Regions from separate parts of the Heyndrickxia vini genome, predicted to be linked through region 1. Evidence: a T-box and tRNA genes for the amino acid it is inferred to sense, from the RefSeq annotation. Region 1 holds a T-box; the other regions hold tRNA genes.
The links. A T-box is a leader RNA that pairs with one kind of tRNA and senses whether it is charged. The one in region 1 lies ahead of I5776_RS18630 (arginine--tRNA ligase), so its partner is inferred to be a tRNA-Arg.
Positions count from the first base shown of each region.

Region 2: it has a tRNA-Arg gene. The T-box ahead of I5776_RS18630 (arginine--tRNA ligase) is inferred to sense a tRNA for this amino acid. The anticodon was not compared.
Region 3: it has a tRNA-Arg gene. The T-box ahead of I5776_RS18630 (arginine--tRNA ligase) is inferred to sense a tRNA for this amino acid. The anticodon was not compared.

Region 1 covers NZ_CP065425.1:3,725,928-3,733,500, reverse strand. Annotated here, with positions in the region: gene I5776_RS18650 (HAD-IIA family hydrolase) at 1-456, opposite strand, end outside; gene I5776_RS18645 (sugar phosphate isomerase/epimerase family protein) at 643-1,410, opposite strand; gene I5776_RS18640 (MFS transporter) at 1,394-2,761, opposite strand; gene I5776_RS18635 (protein adenylyltransferase SelO) at 3,324-4,787, shown strand; T-box leader at 4,850-5,067, shown strand; gene I5776_RS18630 (arginine--tRNA ligase) at 5,110-6,972, shown strand; gene I5776_RS18625 (nucleotidyltransferase substrate binding protein) at 7,202-7,573, shown strand, end outside.
Region 2 covers NZ_CP065425.1:3,951,004-3,958,576, forward strand. Annotated here, with positions in the region: rRNA gene I5776_RS19590 (23S ribosomal RNA) at 1-2,839, opposite strand, end outside; rRNA gene I5776_RS19595 (16S ribosomal RNA) at 3,030-4,581, opposite strand; tRNA gene I5776_RS19600 (tRNA-Gly) at 4,798-4,871, opposite strand; tRNA gene I5776_RS19605 (tRNA-Arg) at 4,888-4,964, opposite strand; tRNA gene I5776_RS19610 (tRNA-Leu) at 4,996-5,081, opposite strand; tRNA gene I5776_RS19615 (tRNA-Leu) at 5,142-5,226, opposite strand; tRNA gene I5776_RS19620 (tRNA-Lys) at 5,288-5,363, opposite strand; tRNA gene I5776_RS19625 (tRNA-Gln) at 5,538-5,612, opposite strand; tRNA gene I5776_RS19630 (tRNA-Asp) at 5,631-5,707, opposite strand; tRNA gene I5776_RS19635 (tRNA-Glu) at 5,728-5,799, opposite strand; tRNA gene I5776_RS19640 (tRNA-Ser) at 5,816-5,906, opposite strand; tRNA gene I5776_RS19645 (tRNA-Asn) at 5,910-5,984, opposite strand; gene I5776_RS19650 (SprT family protein) at 6,080-6,532, opposite strand; gene cmpA (cortex morphogenetic protein CmpA) at 6,618-6,725, shown strand; gene I5776_RS19660 (Tex family protein) at 6,793-7,573, opposite strand, start outside.
Region 3 covers NZ_CP065425.1:1,281,227-1,288,799, forward strand. Annotated here, with positions in the region: rRNA gene I5776_RS06310 (23S ribosomal RNA) at 116-3,063, shown strand; rRNA gene rrf (5S ribosomal RNA) at 3,136-3,252, shown strand; tRNA gene I5776_RS06320 (tRNA-Val) at 3,265-3,340, shown strand; tRNA gene I5776_RS06325 (tRNA-Thr) at 3,510-3,585, shown strand; tRNA gene I5776_RS06330 (tRNA-Lys) at 3,600-3,675, shown strand; tRNA gene I5776_RS06335 (tRNA-Leu) at 3,686-3,766, shown strand; tRNA gene I5776_RS06340 (tRNA-Gly) at 3,784-3,858, shown strand; tRNA gene I5776_RS06345 (tRNA-Leu) at 3,869-3,957, shown strand; tRNA gene I5776_RS06350 (tRNA-Arg) at 3,994-4,070, shown strand; tRNA gene I5776_RS06355 (tRNA-Pro) at 4,078-4,154, shown strand; tRNA gene I5776_RS06360 (tRNA-Ala) at 4,175-4,250, shown strand; tRNA gene I5776_RS06365 (tRNA-Met) at 4,275-4,351, shown strand; tRNA gene I5776_RS06370 (tRNA-Ile) at 4,356-4,432, shown strand; tRNA gene I5776_RS06375 (tRNA-Ser) at 4,442-4,534, shown strand; tRNA gene I5776_RS06380 (tRNA-Met) at 4,557-4,630, shown strand; tRNA gene I5776_RS06385 (tRNA-Asp) at 4,736-4,812, shown strand; tRNA gene I5776_RS06390 (tRNA-Phe) at 4,835-4,910, shown strand; tRNA gene I5776_RS06395 (tRNA-His) at 4,946-5,021, shown strand; tRNA gene I5776_RS06400 (tRNA-Gly) at 5,026-5,099, shown strand; tRNA gene I5776_RS06405 (tRNA-Ile) at 5,108-5,181, shown strand; tRNA gene I5776_RS06410 (tRNA-Asn) at 5,187-5,261, shown strand; tRNA gene I5776_RS06415 (tRNA-Ser) at 5,283-5,373, shown strand; tRNA gene I5776_RS06420 (tRNA-Glu) at 5,378-5,449, shown strand; gene I5776_RS06425 (isochorismate synthase) at 5,726-7,132, shown strand; gene menD (2-succinyl-5-enolpyruvyl-6-hydroxy-3-cyclohexene-1-carboxylic-acid synthase) at 7,129-7,573, shown strand, end outside.

The DNA.
Region 1 (7,573 bases):
AGTGCGATCAGGATTCGTTGCAAGTATAACCGCCTTATTTTTCACCCAAGCTTGATAGGCTGTATTTAATTTTTTATAGGTAAATTGGCGGTCCCACCCAAGCACAATATAAGTTGCTTCATCCGAATCTTCTGTTAAGCGAATACCTTCATTTTTTAATTCGTTTATTAATGCTTCTTCCCCAATGACATATGCAGCATCCGAAAGGATCATCTGCCGTTTTAAATAGTTAGCGGTAATATAATTTGAATTAACAATGTTGTCTATTGTTGCATTAATCCCAAGTCGATTTAATTTTTTTACATAATCTAGACGAGTAGCAATTGACTTATTGGTAAAAAAGACTACTTTATGTCCATTATCAAGTAAGTATTGGATAGTATCTGCTGCTCCTTCTATCAAATGATTATCTAAATAAACGGTTCCATCTAAATCAAAAATAAACCCTTTAGTCATTCTTATGCCTCCTAATCGCTGATGTAATAAATACAAATAAAAAGAAAATCCTCGAGCTTAGGAGACCTAGCATTAACTAGATCATACAAGCTTGAGGATTTTCTCTTCATTCTCTTTCCTACGGTTATTCTATTGTTATATTGTTAGTATATTTTCAAAATGATAAAACATTACAATAATCTAAACCTACACATTAACCTTTGTTATGTGTTCAATTATATCTTGCAAAGAATATTTATAAGGGTTAATTTCATACACGATTGGTCCTGAATATTGATTAGCTTCTAAATAACTGTTTAAGTCTTTTGATAAATTTTCTCCTTCACCGGGAAGCAAATGAAGATCTGACTTCCTGTCATTATCTGATAAGTGAACGGCACCTAAAGCGCTGCCCAATTTAGCAATTGTTGTTTCTAAATCGTCTCCCATTACAGCTAAATGTCCAATATCAAGACAAGCTTTAATATTAGCTTTGTGAATTAAATCGAGCCACTCTTCTACATTGGATGCGATATGGTGACAATAATTTAATTTGTCCGGGATAAGATTCTCTAATAATAATTCAATGCCATATTGCTTTGCTTTTTCATTTAGCAATAATAAGCGTTCCTGAATTCTAATAAATGTTTCATCCCTTTCTTCCGAGGACCATGCATATCCACCATGGAATGTAGCATGTTGTCCTCCATATATAGATAGGGTCTCCATCCATTCGGTTAATACGTGAAAGGTTCTTTCATACACAACCGGATCCGGAGTAGCTAAATTTAAATCATGGAAGGGCAGATGCATTCCAATTTTTAATCCAACTTGTTTGGCATACTCTAAATATTCCTTTGAGCGATGTTGTTCAGCCCATATCTCAATTCCATTAAAACCGGATTGTTTTATCGCTCTAAAATCACTTAATGTTCCGTGTTGTCCAATTGACCAAAGACTAAGCCATTTTTCCATGATTGCCTCCTACACTCGATTTATTATTAAGTGCTGATGATACTTCATCATTTAGTTCCTCTAAGTTCTTTCCTTTTGTTTCAGGCGCCAAGAACACTGATATAAGCAATCCTGCTAAACCAGCAACAGCAAATAGCCATAATGCTTTGCTGTTTCCCCAGGCTGCGACAAGTTGTGGAAAGACTAATATTCCCAAAATTGAACCAATTCGGCTTACTGCAGTTGCTAATCCTGAGGCACTGGCCCGTATACTGGTAGGAAATAATTCAGTTGGATAGACAAAGTTTAGAATTCCTCCACCCATATTAGCGAATAAAACGGCAAGGCTAAAAAGGATAACCAAGAATGCCATAGTTGGACTTGGATTAAGAGCTAAAATTATTAACGCGATTGAAAGTCCTGTAAAAGAAGTAATAATCAATGGTCTTCTTCCGATTTTTTCTACGATATTCATTCCGATAATAGCTCCTAGAAGTCCGAGTAAACTAACGGTACCAGAACCGATATATGCCATCATTTGAGAACCATGTGTGAATGGTTTGAGGATAGTTGGTGTATACATGGAAATACCATAATAGGCTACCGCATAGCAAAACCAAAATCCACATACAAAAAATGTACGGCGAAACAATGTTTTCGAAAAGACATCACTTAATTTTTGCTTCTTGTCTGTATTTGGCTTTATGATTACTTTTTGTCCTGTAATTTTCAACATGATTTCTTCTGCTTCCTTCTCACGGCCACGGGAAGCCAACCATCTTGGAGATTCAGGTAGAGTTACCCTAAAATAGAAAACAATAAGTGCAAAAACAGCGCCAATTAATAACATGTATCTCCAAGCACTAGGGCCAAGAGGTTCTAGTAAAATGCCGCAAATGTAAGCTACAACAGCTCCTACAAACCACATTGCTCCTAACGATGTACTATGCTTTCCACGACTTTTTGTTGAACTAAATTCGGAAACAAGGGTAGCTGAAATAGGATAATCTGCACCAATACCAATCCCTAATAAGAAACGGAATAAAATAAGCTGCCATGGTGCCTGTGCAAAAGCAGTTAAAGCTGCGAAGATAACGAACGCCAATAAGTCAACAACATACATGGCTTTTCGACCAAACTTATCAGTTAAATTACCGAGCCATAGTGCTCCAATAAAGGAACCAATAACAGCTGAAGATGTAATTAAACCTTGTAATCCCGGCCCGATATCCCATTGACTTAAAATCAAGGGCATTGCAACAGCAATAACGGTTAAATCGAAGCCATCAAGAAAAGTACCTGCCGCTGATAAAAGCGTAATCTTCCTTTGGAAACGCTTTAACTTCGGCGAATCTAAATGCTCAAAACTCATCAAAAACTCCCCTTCCCCTTATACTGTGTAATCCAATGTCAGGAAAACAAGAAAAGCCATAGCCAAAAAAAACATCAATCGTGTTTTTAGTGACTATGGCATCTCTTCATCTCCAGCCATACAATTACATAGTTAAATAGGTTTGATAATTTATTTATATATTATTAAAATTATTCTGTCAACAGTTTTTCTATCGAATTTGAATAGACTACTTAATTATTCTCCTTCTCCTTAAATGATTTCTTTATCATCTTTCATTAATGTTTTCATATCTTTTTTAAAAGAGAAATCCTCTTTCTTTACGACATATTTTTTCCTCCTCTTTCAATCAAAAGTCAGTAACGAAGCGTTCTTATCCATTATTTAATCAAACGTTTGATTAAGAAAAGAACTGGTTGAAACTAGTCGAATGATGTTATCTTGTAATCCATCAGCATAATAAATCGCTGGGAGTAGAAATTAAACATAATGTCTTTTAACTATCTTTTTGTGTAATATGAGTGATATAAGAAATAGTATTCATATTAAGAAGTACGATAATACAAATAAGGATGGAGAATCGATGACAACAAATAAGGAATTTGGGTGGAATTTTGACAATAGTTACACTCGTCTGCCAAAGTTATTTTTTTCTCCCACCGACCCGACACCAGTACAATCACCTAAGTTGATTATTCTCAATGAACAGATCGGGAAATCCTTGGGTTTGAACGTTAAGGAGTTGCAAAGTGATGATGGGGTAGTAATACTTGCAGGGAATAGGATTCCTGATGGTGCATCCCCAATTGCTCAAGCATATGCAGGGCATCAATTTGGGCATTTTACAATGTTAGGGGACGGAAGGGCAGTGCTTCTCGGTGAGCAGATTACTCCCCAAGGTGAAAGGGTCGATGTCCAGCTAAAAGGTGCAGGCAGAACACCATATTCAAGAGGTGGAGATGGCCGGGCAGCACTCGGACCAATGTTGCGGGAATACATTATTAGTGAGGCCATGCATGCACTTGGGATTCCTACCACTCGAAGTCTGACCGTAGTAACAACGGGTGAGTCAATTGTCCGAGAAACGGAGCTAACAGGGGCAATTTTGACCCGATTAGCCTCCAGTCATATTCGTGTCGGCACTTTTCAATATGTCGCGAATTTAGGTAAAGTGGAAGAACTTCGAATTTTAGCTGATTATTCAATAAAACGGCATTATCCAGAACTTGAGGAAAACGAAAACCGATATCTTTCATTCCTTAAAGAAGTAATTAATCGCCAAGCTAAACTGATTGCTAAATGGCAATTGGTTGGTTTTATTCATGGCGTAATGAACACGGATAATATGACGATTAGTGGAGAAACGATTGATTATGGTCCATGTGCATTCATGGATACTTATGATCCCGAAACGGTATTCAGTTCGATTGACATTCAGGGACGCTATGCGTATGGAAATCAGCCGTATATGGCTGCGTGGAATCTTTCTCGTTTTGCTGAATCTTTATTGCCACTTTTGCATGACAATCAAGAGCAGGCGGTGAAGCTTGCCCAAGGAGAGATTTCTAAATTTGGCGAACTGTACCACTCTTATTGGATAGAAGGGATGAGAGCGAAACTAGGAATTTTTAACGAGGAGGAACAAGATGATTCACTTGTTACGAATCTCCTTGATATGATGAAAAAACATCAAGCGGATTATACGAATACTTTTATTGCTTTAACATTTGATAAGCGTGAGAATAGTAACTTATTTGGAGCAACGGAGTTTGTTCAGTGGTATGAGCGCTGGCAATCAAGACTAGAAAGACAAACGGAATCGAAAACGGAGTCAAATCAATTGATGAGAAATAGCAATCCAGCAGTGATTCCACGGAACCATCGGGTGGAAGAAGCACTGGAAGCAGCTGTTGAAAAAGAAGACTATGGTGTGATGAAGCGGCTGTTACATGTACTTTCAAATCCTTACGAACACTCTGATGAACAAGTTGAATACGCTACACTGCCAAAGTCAACCACACCTTACCGAACTTTTTGTGGTACTTAATGAAGAGAACCAGATGAAGGATTGACTTTTTTGTTTATTTGGATATAATGTTTAAAAATACAACAGTTTCTAGGATTGGGAGAGTAATTGTTGAGTCCGAGTCAAAAGCGAGCCGGGTTGGTGGGAGCCGGTACCGGGTTAGCAGTGAAACGGACCCATGAGAATGACTTTTGAATGATTAGTAGGAAGTCACGGCTAAGACCGTTATCTTATTAAGTGGTTAAACGGAAAGTTTAACAACAAGAGTGGTACCGCGAATGCAAAAGCCTTCGTCTCTTTTTAAAGAGATGGAGGCTTTTTTTATTTAAAGGAGGTTTTTTTTATGATAAGCCAGTTGATTATAAACAACATCGAAAAGTCTGTGAACAGTCTTTTTCATGAAATGGGTCTCAACTATAATGAGGATTTGAAAATTTCTGTTGAACAACCATCACATTTAGAACATGGTGACTATTCGACAAATGTTGCGATGCAGCTTGCGAAAGTTTTACGGAAAGCACCGATTCAAATTGCGGACATGTTGAAAAATAAACTGGAAGAAGAAGGGGAAATGGAGGGCTTAGTTTACAAAATTGAAGTAGCTCCACCAGGATTTATCAATATGTCTATCGATTGGAATCAATGGGTTAAGAGGGATTTTAAATTTCCATTGAATAACGGCGAAAAGGTAGTTATTGAACATACATCTATCAATCCGAACAAATCGGCCCATATTGGCCATCTAAGAAATTCGTGTATTGGTGATTCTCTTGTACGACTTTTAAAAAGAGCCGGATACAAGGTAGAAGTGCATAATTATATCGATGATTTGGGGAATCAACTTGCGGACACAGTTGTTGGTATTTTGAATATTCCATATAAAAAAGAGCACTCTCGTTTTGGTGATTTCTGTTGGGATATTTACTCTACGGTAAATAAGCAATATGAAAAAAATCCTCCATTACTTGAACAAAGGACAAATGTTTTACATTCACTTGAAGAGGGGATTGAAAATTTGTCTTGGGTCGGGTTACTTGTTGCGGACCGAATAGTTCGTGAACATATCGAAGAAATGAATGAGTTTGACATTCATTATGATTTGTTGGTATGGGAAAGCAATATTGTAAGAGAAGGATTTTGGACTGCAGCGTTTAACTTACTTAAAAAAACAAAACAATTTCACCAGGAAACTTCCGGTAAGTTGGAGGGGTGCTGGGTGTTGAAACAGCCTACAACTGTTGCAGAAGATACCGAATCCGAACATAGTATGGATAAAGTGTTAGTTCGTTCCAATGGCATTTTAACTTATACGGCAAAAGACATTGCTTATCATCTGTGGAAATTTGGATTGCTGGAAAAGGATTTCATGTATAAACGTTTTTCAGAAGGACTATGGACAACGAATATGAATGGAACTGATGCGTCATTTGGTCAAGCGGATATCGTCATCAATGTTATTGACCACAGACAAGAGTATCCGCAAGCAATGGTGAAACAAGCACTTGAAATATTAGGATATACGAAACAGGCAGAGAAACTTCGTCATGTCAGTTACGGTGTCGTTTCTTTAAGCCCGGCGGCAGCAATGGAACTTGGTTTAGATACAACGGATGGAAAAGCATCGTACGCCATGTCTGGAAGACAAGGAATAGGAATTAAAATATCCGATTTACTTGATCTTATGGAAGGGATTATTGAAAATAAACGTTCGGATAAAAGTGGATTGTCGAGTAGAACGATTGCGGCAGCATCGATCCGTTACTACCTTCTTCGTTTTAGTTTGTTAACCGAGGTCGTTTTTGACATTCAACAGGCGACAGAAGTAACAGGAAATACGGGTGTATATTTAATGTATTCTCACGCACGTGCGGTTAGCATTTTAAGTAAAGCCGAAGTTGACTTGTATTCGGAGCAAGTGGTACCGAATGAAATAAATCATATGGATAAGGCAGAATACGCATTACTAAGACATATTGCCACTTGGCAGGATACGCTTTATGCGGCATCTAATGAATTATCCCCCCACAAGATATGTACGTATGCACATGAGCTAGCAACTTTGTTCAATAATTTCTATGCAGCCTGCCCAATTATTAAAGCGGATAATGACAAAAAGGCGTTTAGACTTTGGCTTACGTTAAAATTCAAAGAAACCATCGGGGATGCATTGACCGTACTGGGGCTGCCGTCACCGGATCGGATGTAAACTAAAAAGGGAATTGCTTTTTTCTTATTAGGTAGCTGTGGATATTTGTTAAAATAACAAGTAATATTGGTTAATAAATGTTAAATTGTTTGAATTGTGAGCGCTGTCCAAGAAGTGGAAATATAATAAATAATTCTTTTAAAGGTATTTGCTATAAGATAAAGAATATTTTCCATATAACTATTCCTCTTGAGATAACTTGAATAGACCCTATAAGGAGGTATCATGTATGGATTCGTTAAAGGATACTAGATGGAGACAAAGGTTTGAAAACTTTGAAAGGTCATTTAAACTTTTAGAGAGGTATTCTAAACAAGAGATTAAAACTGAATTAGAACAAGCTGGAATCATTCAATTCTTTGAAATTACATTTGAGCTGGCTTGGAAAGTATTAAAGGACTATTTAGAATCACAGGGGTATATAGTGAAAAGTCCCAGAGAAACGTTAAAACAGGCATTTCAAATAGGATTAATTGAGGAAGGTCATAATTGGATTGATGCCCTTTCCAAACGAAATTTAACTACTCATACTTATGATGAAGAATTTGCAAAAAAGTTTGTTCGCGAAATCGTTCAAGTTTATGTTCCAATTTTTAAATCA
Region 2 (7,573 bases), 230 kb from region 1:
AAATCTCATCTTGAGGGGGGCTTCATGCTTAGATGCTTTCAGCACTTATCCCTTCCGCACATAGCTACCCAGCGATGCCTTTGGCAAGACAACTGGTACACCAGCGGTGCGTCCATCCCGGTCCTCTCGTACTAAGGACAGCTCCTCTCAAATTTCCTACGCCCACGACGGATAGGGACCGAACTGTCTCACGACGTTCTGAACCCAGCTCGCGTACCGCTTTAATGGGCGAACAGCCCAACCCTTGGGACCGACTACAGCCCCAGGATGCGATGAGCCGACATCGAGGTGCCAAACCTCCCCGTCGATGTGGACTCTTGGGGGAGATAAGCCTGTTATCCCCGGGGTAGCTTTTATCCGTTGAGCGATGGCCCTTCCATGCGGAACCACCGGATCACTAAGCCCGACTTTCGTCCCTGCTCGACTTGTAGGTCTCGCAGTCAAGCTCCCTTGTGCCTTTACACTCTGCGAATGATTTCCAACCATTCTGAGGGAACCTTTGGGCGCCTCCGTTACCTTTTAGGAGGCGACCGCCCCAGTCAAACTGCCCGCCTGACACTGTCTCCCACCCCGATCAGGGGTGCGGGTTAGAATTTCAATACAGCCAGGGTAGTATCCCACCGACGCCTCCACCGAAGCTGGCGCTCCGGCTTCAAAGGCTCCTACCTATCCTGTACAAGCTGTACCAAAATTCAATATCAGGCTGCAGTAAAGCTCCACGGGGTCTTTCCGTCCTGTCGCGGGTAACCTGCATCTTCACAGGTACTATAATTTCACCGAGTCTCTCGTTGAGACAGTGCCCAGATCGTTGCGCCTTTCGTGCGGGTCAGAACTTACCTGACAAGGAATTTCGCTACCTTAGGACCGTTATAGTTAGGTACCGCCGTTTACTGGGGCTTCAATTCAAAGCTTCGCTTGCGCTAACCTCTCCTCTTAACCTTCCAGCACCGGGCAGGCGTCAGCCCCTATACTTCGCCTTGCGGCTTCGCAGAGACCTGTGTTTTTGCTAAACAGTCGCCTGGTATATTCACTGCGGCTCTCTCGGGCTTGCACCCTAACAGAGCACCCCTTCTCCCGAAGTTACGGGGTCATTTTGCCGAGTTCCTTAACGAGAGTTCTCTCGCTCACCTTAGGATTCTCTCCTCGCCTACCTGTGTCGGTTTGCGGTACGGGCACCTTTCACCTCACTAGAGGATTTTCTAGGCAGTGTGGAATCAGGAACTTCGGTACTATATTTCCCTCGCCATCACAGCTCAAGGTACATGGTGACGGGATTTGCCTCGTCACCCCTCTAACTGCTTGGACGCGCTATTCCAGCAGCGCGCTTACCCTATCCTCCTGCGTCCCCCATCGTTCAAACGGTGAAGAGGTGGTACAGGAATATCAACCTGTTGTCCATCGCCTACGCCTTTCGGCCTCGGCTTAGGTCCCGACTAACCCTGAGCGGACGAGCCTTCCTCAGGAAACCTTAGGCATTCGGTGGAAGGGATTCTCACCCTTCTTTCGCTACTCATACCGGCATTCTCACTTCTAAGCGCTCCACCAGTCCTTACGGTCTAGCTTCTCAGCCCTTAGAACGCTCTCCTACCACGGACACCAGACGGTGTCCATCCACAGCTTCGGTGATACGTTTAGCCCCGGTACATTTTCGGCGCAGAGTCACTCGACCAGTGAGCTATTACGCACTCTTTAAATGGTGGCTGCTTCTAAGCCAACATCCTGGTTGTCTAAGCAACTCCACATCCTTTTCCACTTAACGTATACTTTGGGACCTTAGCTGGTGGTCTGGGCTGTTTCCCTTTTGACTACGGATCTTATCACTCGCAGTCTGACTCCTAAGGATAAGTCATTGGCATTCGGAGTTTGTCTGAATTCGGTAACCCGATGAGGGCCCCTAGTCCAAACAGTGCTCTACCTCCAAGACTCTTACCTTAAGGCTAGCCCTAAAGCTATTTCGGAGAGAACCAGCTATCTCCAAGTTCGATTGGAATTTCTCCGCTACCCACACCTCATCCCCGCACTTTTCAACGTGCGTGGGTTCGGGCCTCCAGTAAGTGTTACCTTACCTTCACCCTGGACATGGGTAGATCACCTGGTTTCGGGTCTACGACCTCAAACTCATTCGCCCTATTAAGACTCGCTTTCGCTGCGGCTCCGCCTCTTCAGCTTAACCTCGCTTGAAATCGTAACTCGCCGGTTCATTCTACAAAGGCACGCTATCACCCGGCGTCTTTCCGAAGGAAATACGCACAGGGCTCTAACTACTTGTAGGCACACGGTTTCAGGTTCTCTTTCACTCCCCTCCCGGGGTGCTTTTCACCTTTCCCTCACGGTACTGGTTCACTATCGGTCACTAGGGAGTATTTAGCCTTGGGAGATGGTCCTCCCTGCTTCCGACGGGATTTCACGTGTCCCGCCGTACTCAGGATCCACTCTGGAGGAACGAAGTTTCAACTACAGGGTTGTTACCTTCTTTGACGGTACTTTTCCAGACCTCTTCATTTACTCCGTTCCTTTGTAACTCCGTATAGAGTGTCCTACAACCCCAAGAGGCAAGCCTCTTGGTTTGGGCTTCTTCCGTTTCGCTCGCCGCTACTCAGGAAATCGCGTTTGCTTTCTCTTCCTCCGGGTACTTAGATGTTTCAGTTCCCCGGGTCTGCCTTCCATACTCTATGTATTCAAGTAAGGATACTACCCCATTACGGGCAGTGGGTTCCCCCATTCGGAAATCTCCGGATCAAAGCTTGCTTACAGCTCCCCGAAGCATATCGGTGTTAGTCCCGTCCTTCATCGGCTCCTAGTGCCAAGGCATTCACCGTGCGCCCTTACTAACTTAACCTAAAAAGGTTGTTTATAACTTACTTAATGGATTCATCCATAAAGTGGCGATTCTCGGTTATTACTTGGTTATATCTCATTTTATCTAGTTTTCAAGGAACAATTAGTTTGAAAGGAATTAACCTCTCAAAACTGAACAAAACGAAAGCGTCTTTTTTGTAACCACGTCAGTGGTCTTCCATATTCCTTAGAAAGGAGGTGATCCAGCCGCACCTTCCGATACGGCTACCTTGTTACGACTTCACCCCAATCATCTGTCCCACCTTCGGCGGCTGGCTCCAAAAGGTTACCTCACCGACTTCGGGTGTTACAAACTCTCGTGGTGTGACGGGCGGTGTGTACAAAGCCGGGAACGTATTCACCGCGGCATGCTGATCCGCGATTACTAGCGATTCCGGCTTCATGTAGGCGAGTTGCAGCCTACAATCCGAACTGAGAATGGTTTTATGGGATTGGCGTAACCTCGCGGTCTAGCAACCCTTTGTACCATCCATTGTAGCACGTGTGTAGCCCAGGTCATAAGGGGCATGATGATTTGACGTCATCCCCACCTTCCTCCGGTTTGTCACCGGCAGTCACCTTAGAGTGCCCAACTAAATGCTGGCAACTAAGGTCAAGGGTTGCGCTCGTTGCGGGACTTAACCCAACATCTCACGACACGAGCTGACGACAACCATGCACCACCTGTCACTCTTGTCCCCGAAGGGAAATCCCTATCTCTAGGGAGGGCAAGAGGATGTCAAGACCTGGTAAGGTTCTTCGCGTTGCTTCGAATTAAACCACATGCTCCACCGCTTGTGCGTACCCCGTCAATTCCTTTGAGTTTCAGCCTTGCGGTACTGTACTCCCCAGGCGGAGTGCTTAATGCGTTAGCTGCAGCACTAAAGGGCGGAAACCCTCTAACACTTAGCACTCATCGTTTACGGCGTGGACTACCAGGGTATCTAATCCTGTTCGCTCCCCACGCTTTCGCGCCTCAGCGTCAGTTACAGACCAAAGAGCCGCCTTCGCCACTGGTGTTCCTCCACATCTCTACGCATTTCACCGCTACACGTGGAATTCCGCTCTTCTCTTCTGCACTCAAGTCTCCCAGTTTCAATGACCCTCCACGGTTGAGCCGTGGGCTTTCACATCAGACTTAAGAAACCGCCTGCGCGCGCTTTACGCCCAATAATTCCGGACAACGCTTGCCACCTACGTATTACCGCGGCTGCTGGCACGTAGTTAGCCGTGGCTTTCTGGTTAGGTACCGTCAAGGTACCGCCCTATTCGAACGATACTTGTTCTTCCCTAACAACAGAGTTTTACGATCCGAAAACCTTCATCACTCACGCGGCGTTGCTCCGTCAGACTTTCGTCCATTGCGGAAGATTCCCTACTGCTGCCTCCCGTAGGAGTCTGGGCCGTGTCTCAGTCCCAGTGTGGCCGATCACCCTCTCAAGTCGGCTACGCATCGTCGCCTTGGTGAGCCGTTACCTCACCAACTAGCTAATGCGCCGCGGGTCCATCTGTAAGTGATAGCCAAAGCCATCTTTCAATTCTCCTTCATGCGAAGGAAAAAGTTATCCGGTATTAGCCCCGGTTTCCCGGAGTTATCCCAGTCTTACAGGCAGGTTACCCACGTGTTACTCACCCGTCCGCCGCTAATCTTCAGGGAGCAAGCTCCCATCAGATTCGCTCGACTTGCATGTATTAGGCACGCCGCCAGCGTTCGTCCTGAGCCAGGATCAAACTCTCCAAAAAGATGTTTGATATAGCTCTAGTTTAAAAATAAATTAATTGACGTTTCGTTTTGTTCAGTTTTCAAAGATCAATCATTACTTCTTTTTTTAGAAACAACTTTCTTACTATATCATTTCTAGTGTTTGTTGTCAACAACTTTTTTGAGAATGTTTTTTCTCTTCCAGAAGCGACTTTTAAATCTTATCATCTTTATAAAATGATGTCAATACTTTTTTTTGGAGCGGGTGATGGGAATCGAACCCACGACAACAGCTTGGAAGGCTGTAGTTTTACCACTAAACTACACCCGCATATTATATTTTTGGATGGCGCGCCCGATAGGAGTCGAACCCATAACCTTCTGATCCGTAGTCAGACACTCTATCCAATTGAGCTACGGGCGCATTTGTAATTTGTAAGGACTCTGAAAAACTTTGGTGCGGCCGAGAGGACTTGAACCTCCACGGTGTTGCCACCACTAGGCCCTCAACCTAGCGCGTCTGCCATTCCGCCACGACCGCATCTTAAAAAGTGACATATAGTATAATAACAAACTGCTAGATAAAAGTCAATAGTTATTTTGGTGCGGGTGAAGGGAGTCGAACCCCCACGCCTTGCGGCGCCAGATCCTAAGTCTGGTGCGTCTGCCAATTCCGCCACACCCGCATTGTATAATACAGTAGAATTAAGTATATTTGCCTCAATACACACAAATCAACTTGTAGAATGGTGAGCCATGAAGGACTCGAACCTTCGACCCTCTGATTAAAAGTCAGATGCTCTACCGACTGAGCTAATGGCTCTAAAAAGATATTAATGTAATGTCTTATTCAATTTGAGCTTAGTTAAGCATCTACGACGTCCCAATCTCAGAAAGATTATTCAAGTAGCAGCTCGATTGGTACGCTGAAGTTCACCTTCGCAGTTTATTCATTCGTGCTCTACCGACTGAGCTAATGGCTCAAAAAATAAAAAAATGGCTGGGCTAGCTGGATTCGAACCAACGAGTGACGGAGTCAAAGTCCGTTGCCTTACCACTTGGCTATAGCCCAATATCATTTTTTTCGAAATGGCGGTCCGGACGGGACTCGAACCCGCGACCTCCTGCGTGACAGGCAGGCATTCTAACCAGCTGAACTACCGGACCAAAACAATTATTTAAAACAATGACCCGTACGGGATTCGAACCCGTGTTACCGCCGTGAAAGGGCGGTGTCTTAACCGCTTGACCAACGGGCCATAAAAATTAATTTCCTGGCGGAGAAGGAGGGATTTGAACCCTCGCGCCGCTTACGCGACCTACACCCTTAGCAGGGGCGCCTCTTCAGCCACTTGAGTACTTCCCCTTATGGCTCCGCAGGTAGGATTCGAACCTACGACCGATCGGTTAACAGCCGATAGCTCTACCACTGAGCTACTGCGGAATAACATTTCATCTTGTCGACTCTTAAAATTATAATTACGATTAGACATTAAGTCAACCCATTTTAAAAACTTTTTTCAAAAACTTATAATCCACTTATTTCAGCTCCAATATCCCCCTACACTTTCCGCAAACAAAACGTTTAACATCCACTTTCCTTCTACGGGTATAATTTGTCTTACAACCTTTGCAGACATAGTTATATATCACTTTGGACTTTTTTCTATGTATGTTTTGTAATGGCGAACAGAATCTTGGAGCATGGACTTCGTTAAGTAAGTTTTTAAAATCATTGTCACGATGTTGATATCCTTTTCCTTCTATATGAAGGTGATAATGACATAACTCATGCTTGATTATACCAATCAATTCCTTTTCGCCAAATTCATCGTAATATTTATAGTTTATCTCGATATTATGGTTTTTTAGTAAATATCTCCCACCTGTTGTACGAAGTCTTGAATTAAATAAAGCAACATGTTTAAAAGGTTTTCCAAAGAACCTTAATGATATGCGTTCAACTAATTCTTGAAGCTCTTGATCATTCATCTTTTGCTCCCCTTTTTTCCATTTAACATGAACATGACAAACTATTATAGCATATTGTAGATAATACTAAAGGAGGCCATCGCCTATGCCAACTTGGTTTCAAAATCAAATGCGAAAAGCTTTTTCGGAAAAAAATCGATACCAAATAAAGCTTCTCAATCAATGTTGGTTTTTTTATCAACAAAAATTCTAATCTCATTCTATAATAATTCATCTGAACAAAAAATGGCGTGTATGTATACACGCCACCCTTTACTATTTCACTGTCCTTGAAGCATGGTTAATGACAATCTTCCCTTTTGAATATCCACATTCTCCACCCAAACAGTAACAACATCACCTAGCGAAACGACATCTAATGGATGTTTCACAAATTTATTACTAAGTTTAGAAATATGAACAAGTCCATCCTCTTTTACTCCGACATCGATAAATGCTCCAAAATCAACTACGTTTCTTACGGTTCCTTGCATTTCCATTCCTACTTTTAAATCTTCTAACTTTAATATTTCCTTTTTCAGCAGTGGTTTTGGTAATTCATCACGAAGATCGCGCCCCGGACGATTTAATGCATCTATAATATCCTTCAACGTTAACTCACCAATGTTTAATTGCTCCGATAAGTCACTTAAGGAATAAGAACTAATCGCTTCATTTAATTTTTCCGTTCCGATATCGCTAGGTGAACAATTTATTTTTTTCAGCAAAGTTTTGACCGCCTGATAATTCTCAGGATGTATTGGTGTTTTATCTAGTGGATCATCTCCATCAATAATTCTCAAAAAACCAATACTTTGCTCATATGTTTTTGATCCTAAACGCGGTATCCCTTTTAATTCTTTTCTATTGTTAATTTTCCCAGTTTCATTTCTAAACTTCACAATATTATTCGCAACTGATTTACTTAGCCCAGAAACATATTGCAATAAAGAAGAAGAGGCAGTATTCACATTTACTCCTACTTGGTTTACAGCCGTTTCCACTACAAATGTAAGTGATTCATTTAATTTCTTTTGGGTAACATCATGTTGATATTGACCT
Region 3 (7,573 bases), 1.9 Mb from region 1:
CCTTTCAAACTAATTGTTCCTTGAAAACTAGATAAAATGAGAAATAACCAAGTAATAACCGAGAATCGCCACTTTATGGATGAATCCATTAAGTAAGTAATAAACAACCTTTTTAGGTTAAGTTAGTAAGGGCGCACGGTGAATGCCTTGGCACTAGGAGCCGATGAAGGACGGGACTAACACCGATATGCTTCGGGGAGCTGTAAGCAAGCTTTGATCCGGAGATTTCCGAATGGGGGAACCCGCTGCCCGTAATGGGGTAGTATCCTTACTTGAATACATAGAGTATGGAAGGCAGACCCGGGGAACTGAAACATCTAAGTACCCGGAGGAAGAGAAAGCAAATGCGATTTCCTGAGTAGCGGCGAGCGAAACGGAAGAAGCCCAAACCAAGAGGCTTGCCTCTTGGGGTTGTAGGACACTCTATACGGAGTTACAAAGGAACGAAGTAAATGAAGAGGTCTGGAAAGGCCCGTCAAAGAAGGTAACAACCCTGTAATTGAAACTTCGTTCCCTCCAGAGTGGATCCTGAGTACGGCGGGACACGTGAAATCCCGTCGGAAGCAGGGAGGACCATCTCCCAAGGCTAAATACTCCCTAGTGACCGATAGTGAACCAGTACCGTGAGGGAAAGGTGAAAAGCACCCCGGGAGGGGAGTGAAAGAGAACCTGAAACCGTGTGCCTACAAGTAGTTAGAGCCCTGTGCGTATTTCCTTCGGAAAGACGCCGGGTGATAGCGTGCCTTTTGTAGAATGAACCGGCGAGTTACGATTTCAAGCGAGGTTAAGCTGAAGAGGCGGAGCCGCAGCGAAAGCGAGTCTTAATAGGGCGAATGAGTTTGAGGTCGTAGACCCGAAACCAGGTGATCTACCCATGTCCAGGGTGAAGGTAAGGTAACACTTACTGGAGGCTTCGAACCCACGCACGTTGAAAAGTGCGGGGATGAGGTGTGGGTAGCGGAGAAATTCCAATCGAACTTGGAGATAGCTGGTTCTCTCCGAAATAGCTTTAGGGCTAGCCTTAAGGTAAGAGTCTTGGAGGTAGAGCACTGTTTGGACTAGGCCTCATCGGGTTACCGAATTCAGACAAACTCCGAATGCCAATGACTTATCCTTAGGAGTCAGACTGCGAGTGATAAGATCCGTAGTCAAAAGGGAAACAGCCCAGACCACCAGCTAAGGTCCCAAAGTATACGTTAAGTGGAAAAGGATGTGGAGTTGCTTAGACAACCAGGATGTTGGCTTAGAAGCAGCCACCATTTAAAGAGTGCGTAATAGCTCACTGGTCGAGTGACTCTGCGCCGAAAATGTACCGGGGCTAAACGTATCACCGAAGCTGTGGATGGACACCGTCTGGTGTCCGTGGTAGGAGAGCGTTCTAAGGGCTGAGAAGCTAGACCGTAAGGACTGGTGGAGCGCTTAGAAGTGAGAATGCCGGTATGAGTAGCGAAAGAAGGGTGAGAATCCCTTCCACCGAATGCCTAAGGTTTCCTGAGGAAGGCTCGTCCGCTCAGGGTTAGTCGGGACCTAAGCCGGTAGAAAGGCGTAGGCGATGGACAACAGGTTGATATTCCTGTACCACCTCTTCACCGTTTGAACGATGGGGGACGCAGGAGGATAGGGTAAGCGCGCTGCTGGAATAGCGCGTCCAAGCAGTTAGAGGGGTGACGAGGCAAATCCCGTCACCATGTACCTTGAGCTGTGATGGCGAGGGAAATATAGTACCGAAGTTCCTGATTCCACACTGCCTAGAAAATCCTCTAGTGAGGTGAAAGGTGCCCGTACCGCAAACCGACACAGGTAGGCGAGGAGAGAATCCTAAGGTGAGCGAGAGAACTCTCGTTAAGGAACTCGGCAAAATGACCCCGTAACTTCGGGAGAAGGGGTGCTCTGTTAGGGTGCAAGCCCGAGAGAGCCGCAGTGAATAGGCCCAGGCGACTGTTTAGCAAAAACACAGGTCTCTGCGAAGCCGCAAGGCGAAGTATAGGGGCTGACGCCTGCCCGGTGCTGGAAGGTTAAGAGGAGAGGTTAGCGCAAGCGAAGCTTTGAATTGAAGCCCCAGTAAACGGCGGCCGTAACTATAACGGTCCTAAGGTAGCGAAATTCCTTGTCAGGTAAGTTCTGACCCGCACGAAAGGCGCAACGATCTGGGCACTGTCTCAACGAGAGACTCGGTGAAATTATAGTACCTGTGAAGATGCAGGTTACCCGCGACAGGACGGAAAGACCCCGTGGAGCTTTACTGCAGCCTGATATTGAATTTTGGTACAGCTTGTACAGGATAGGTAGGAGCCTTTGAAGCCGGAGCGCCAGCTTCGGTGGAGGCGTCGGTGGGATACTACCCTGGCTGTATTGAAATTCTAACCCGCACCCCTGATCGGGGTGGGAGACAGTGTCAGGCGGGCAGTTTGACTGGGGCGGTCGCCTCCTAAAAGGTAACGGAGGCGCCCAAAGGTTCCCTCAGAATGGTTGGAAATCATTCGCAGAGTGTAAAGGCACAAGGGAGCTTGACTGCGAGACCTACAAGTCGAGCAGGGACGAAAGTCGGGCTTAGTGATCCGGTGGTTCCGCATGGAAGTAGTATCGCTCAACGGATAAAAGCTACCCCGGGGATAACAGGCTTATCTCCCCAAGAGTCCACATCGACGGGGAGGTTTGGCACCTCGATGTCGGCTCATCGCATCCTGGGGCTGTAGTCGGTCCCAAGGGTTGGGCTGTTCGCCCATTAAAGCGGTACGCGAGCTGGGTTCAGAACGTCGTGAGACAGTTCGGTCCCTATCCGTCGTGGGCGTAGGAAATTTGAGAGGAGCTGTCCTTAGTACGAGAGGACCGGGATGGACGCACCGCTGGTGTACCAGTTGTCTTGCCAAAGGCATCGCTGGGTAGCTATGTGCGGAAGGGATAAGTGCTGAAAGCATCTAAGCATGAAGCCCCCCTCAAGATGAGATTTCCCTTAGTTTATCTAAATAAGACCCCTGAAAGATGATCAGGTTGATAGGTTCGAGGTGGAAGTGTGGCGACACATGGAGCTGACGAATACTAATCGGTCGAAGACTTATCCTAATTTGATTTGACGTTATTATGAAGTATTTCTCATCTATCTAGTTTTGAGGGAACAATCCCTGAAATTTTTAGTCTGGTAATTATGGCGAGAAGGTCACACCCGTTCCCATCCCGAACACGGAAGTTAAGCTTCTCAGCGCCGATGGTAGTTGGGGGCTCTCCCCCTGCAAGAGTAGGACGTTGCCAGGCTGTATAATACATGGAGGATTAGCTCAGCTGGGAGAGCACCTGCCTTACAAGCAGGGGGTCGGCGGTTCGATTCCGTCATCCTCCACCATCTTTTAGACAAAAAATCATTTTGCCGGCCTAGCTCAATTGGTAGAGCACGACCGAATACGCTTCGTAGGAATAACTTCAGCGTACAGCTTGAGCCGCTACTTGAATAATCAGTCTGAAAGCTGGACGACCTTCTTAAGTGGTTCAATATAAGGAAAATAATTTAATATGCCGGCCTAGCTCAATTGGTAGAGCAACTGACTTGTAATCAGTAGGTTGGGGGTTCAAGTCCTCTGGCCGGCACCATTTTTAAAAGAAATGAGCCATTAGCTCAGTCGGTAGAGCATCTGACTTTTAATCAGAGGGTCGAAGGTTCGAGTCCTTCATGGCTCACCATTAAATTTACGCGGGTGTGGCGGAATTGGCAGACGCACCAGACTTAGGATCTGGCGCCGCAAGGCGTGGGGTTCGACTCCCTTCACCCGCATTATAACTAATTAAGTCGCGGAAGTAGTTCAGTGGTAGAACACCACCTTGCCAAGGTGGGGGTCGCGGGTTCGAATCCCGTCTTCCGCTCCAGACAACCCTTGCCGGGGTGGCGGAACTGGCAGACGCACAGGACTTAAAATCCTGCGGTAGGTGACTACCGTACCGGTTCGATTCCGGTCCTCGGCACCAAAGTTTTTTTGCGAAGCGAAATAACTTTCATTATATGCGCCCGTAGCTCAATTGGATAGAGCGTTTGACTACGGATCAAAAGGTTAGGGGTTCGACTCCTCTCGGGCGCGCCATTAAGTTCGGGAAGTAGCTCAGCTTGGTAGAGCACTTGGTTTGGGACCAAGGGGTCGCAGGTTCGAATCCTGTCTTCCCGACCATTATATACAAAAACTAATATGGGGCCTTAGCTCAGCTGGGAGAGCGCCTGCTTTGCACGCAGGAGGTCAGCGGTTCGATCCCGCTAGGCTCCACCAATTAAATTTTAATTATAACTATATGGCGGCGTAGCTCAGCTGGCTAGAGCGTACGGTTCATACCCGTGAGGTCGTGGGTTCGATCCCCTCCGCCGCTACCATATAGGACCTTTAGCTCAGCTGGTTAGAGCAGACGGCTCATAACCGTCCGGTCGTAGGTTCGAGTCCTACAAGGTCCACCATATAATTTCGGAGGAATACCCAAGTCTGGCTGAAGGGATCGGTCTTGAAAACCGACAGGCGGGTTACACCGCGCGGGGGTTCGAATCCCTCTTCCTCCGCCATATGAATGTATATTAATATTGCCGCGGGGTGGAGCAGTCTGGTAGCTCGTCGGGCTCATAACCCGAAGGTCGCAGGTTCAAATCCTGCCTCCGCAATTAAAGATAGTTATTTTGACATTAGTCAAAAATATACTGTTATTTTCAGCTGTCGCTGAAAGAAAAATAAGGATGTTTATTTTCTCCTTATGTTGAAAAAAAATTGGTCCGGTAGTTCAGCTGGTTAGAATGCCTGCCTGTCACGCAGGAGGTCGCGGGTTCGAGTCCCGTCCGGACCGCCATTTACATATAATATACATACTTGGCTCGGTAGCTCAGTCGGTAGAGCAATGGACTGAAAATCCATGTGTCGGCGGTTCGATTCCGTCCCGAGCCACCATATAAAGTTATCAAAGATTGTATATATACAATGTGGCGGCTATGGCGAAGTGGTTAACGCATCGGATTGTGGTTCCGACATGCGTGGGTTCGATTCCCACTAGCCGCCCCATATTGCGGGTGTAGTTTAGTGGTAAAACTACAGCCTTCCAAGCTGTTGTCGTGGGTTCGATTCCCATCACCCGCTCCATATTTTATGGGCCTATAGCTCAGCTGGTTAGAGCGCACGCCTGATAAGCGTGAGGTCGATGGTTCGAGTCCATTTAGGCCCATTTATTCCGCAGTAGCTCAGTGGTAGAGCTATCGGCTGTTAACCGATCGGTCGTAGGTTCGAATCCTACCTGCGGAGCCATTTTATTATTTAAACAATATTGGAGAAGTACTCAAGTGGCTGAAGAGGCGCCCCTGCTAAGGGTGTAGGTCGGGTAACCGGCGCGAGGGTTCAAATCCCTCCTTCTCCGCCATTTAGGCCCGTTGGTCAAGCGGTTAAGACACCGCCCTTTCACGGCGGTAACACGGGTTCGAATCCCGTACGGGTCATAATATATTCGAATATATAGTAAGTTGGGAGTTTAAAAGATATGTCTTTTAAACTCCTTTTTTCTTTTGAAAATCTTCATTCAAAGGATATAAAAAAGCCATCTTTTAAAGTTCTATGTCGTCGGAAAAATTTCTATATAATCAATATTTAATGTGTGAAATGGGGAAGATAAGTTGTGTTCATTGACTCTATTCTATTAGAGGTGTATCTTAAAGATTGGACATAAAAATTTAAAAAGATTCGTCGTTGCACGGTTGTTTTTGGGAGAGATAATTTTGAAAAAAATTGAACAGATGAACATTGAAAATGAATGCAATATTGCTTTAACAAAGGCTAAAAAAAAGAACAAATCGATCTTATTTAGTTATACAGAACAATTAAATAATATTGACCCCCTATCATTTTATTCATCTGCAAAAACGCTATTTCAAGGAGAACGTTTTTTCTGGAAGGTTCCGAACGATGAGATGATTATAGTTGGTCTAGGTAGTACACAAACTTTCAAGACGGAAGTAGAAGAAGATCGATTTGATTACATTGATAAGGAATGGAATCAATTAATACAGGATGCTCATATATATAATCCTTTCGATGTTCAGGGAACCGGTCCTGTAATTTTTGGTGGATTTTCATTCGATCCTTTAAGTATGAAAGAGTCAGAATGGGCTCCGTTTAACAATGCCTTATTTCATCTGCCAAAACTAATGCTCGTTATAAATAAACAAGAAGTTTTTTTCACAATTAATATATTATGTAATTCAGATGATCATTTAGGTATTCTAAATCACCATCTAAAAATACAAAGAGAAATATTAGAGACTAAATTTTCAAAAGGGAAAAATAGCAATATTAAACAGGAACATGAAATGAACCGCCAAGAATGGGTAGACTCAGTCGCGGAAGTGGTTGACCTTTTAAAAAAAGATAGTCAATTAAATAAAGTAGTTATGGCAAGGAAAATGAATATTGAATTTAATGATAAAATAGCAGCTGAAAACGTATTAGAGAATTTATGGGAAGAACAACATGAAAGCTATATTTTTTCATTAGAGACGGTTGATCGCTGTTTTACAGGTGCGTCTCCTGAAAGACTGATTAAGAAGAATGGAGACGCTATTCTATCCGCATGCCTTGCTGGATCAATAAAGCGAGGGAATACGATAAGTGAGGATGAGTCTCTAGGTGAGACATTATTTAATGATGTGAAAAATCGACATGAACATCAGCTCGTAGTTTCAATGATCGCTGAAGTCATTCGTAAATATTGCAGGAATGTTAACATTCCAGAAATACCTACAATCATGAAAATGAGAGATATACAGCATTTGTTTACACCTGTAAATGGAACAATTAAGGATGATCAGATTTCTATTTTTCCATTAGTCAAAGATCTTCACCCAACACCCGCTATGGGGGGAGTACCTACTAATGAAGCTTTACAAATCATCCGCGATAAGGAAAAAATGGATCGTGGGTTTTATGCTTCTCCAATTGGTTGGGTTGATTACAGGGGGAATGGAGAGTTTGCTGTAGCCATTCGATCAGGATTAATTAAAGAGAATGAAGCATTTTTATATGCTGGGTGCGGTGTAGTTTCCGACTCAATCCCAGAGGATGAATATTTTGAAACAAAAATTAAATTTCGTCCGATGCTTCGTGCATTAGGAGGAAAGAAATTATGAATCATCAAGAGACACTTACAACATATTTAGCTAGCTTTATTCAGGGATTGTCAAATTCAGGTGTTCGGGATGTTGTCATAAGCCCCGGCTCACGGTCAACACCTTTAGCTTTGTTAATTGCTGACCACCCTAAGCTTAAATATCATATAAATATTGACGAACGTTCAGCTGCTTTTTTTGCATTGGGAATTGCAAAACAAACAAGGAATCCTGTTGCCCTATTATGTACTTCTGGAACTGCAGCGGCTAACTATTTTCCTGCAATTGTAGAAGCAAAGCTTTCAAGAATTCCATTAATCGTATTAACGGCTGATCGCCCACATGAATTGCGGGATATTGGGGCACCACAAGCAATCGACCAGATTCATTTATATGGAAAGCATGTAAAATGGTTTGCTGAAATGGCACTTCCAGAGATAGGGAAAGAAATGACATACTATG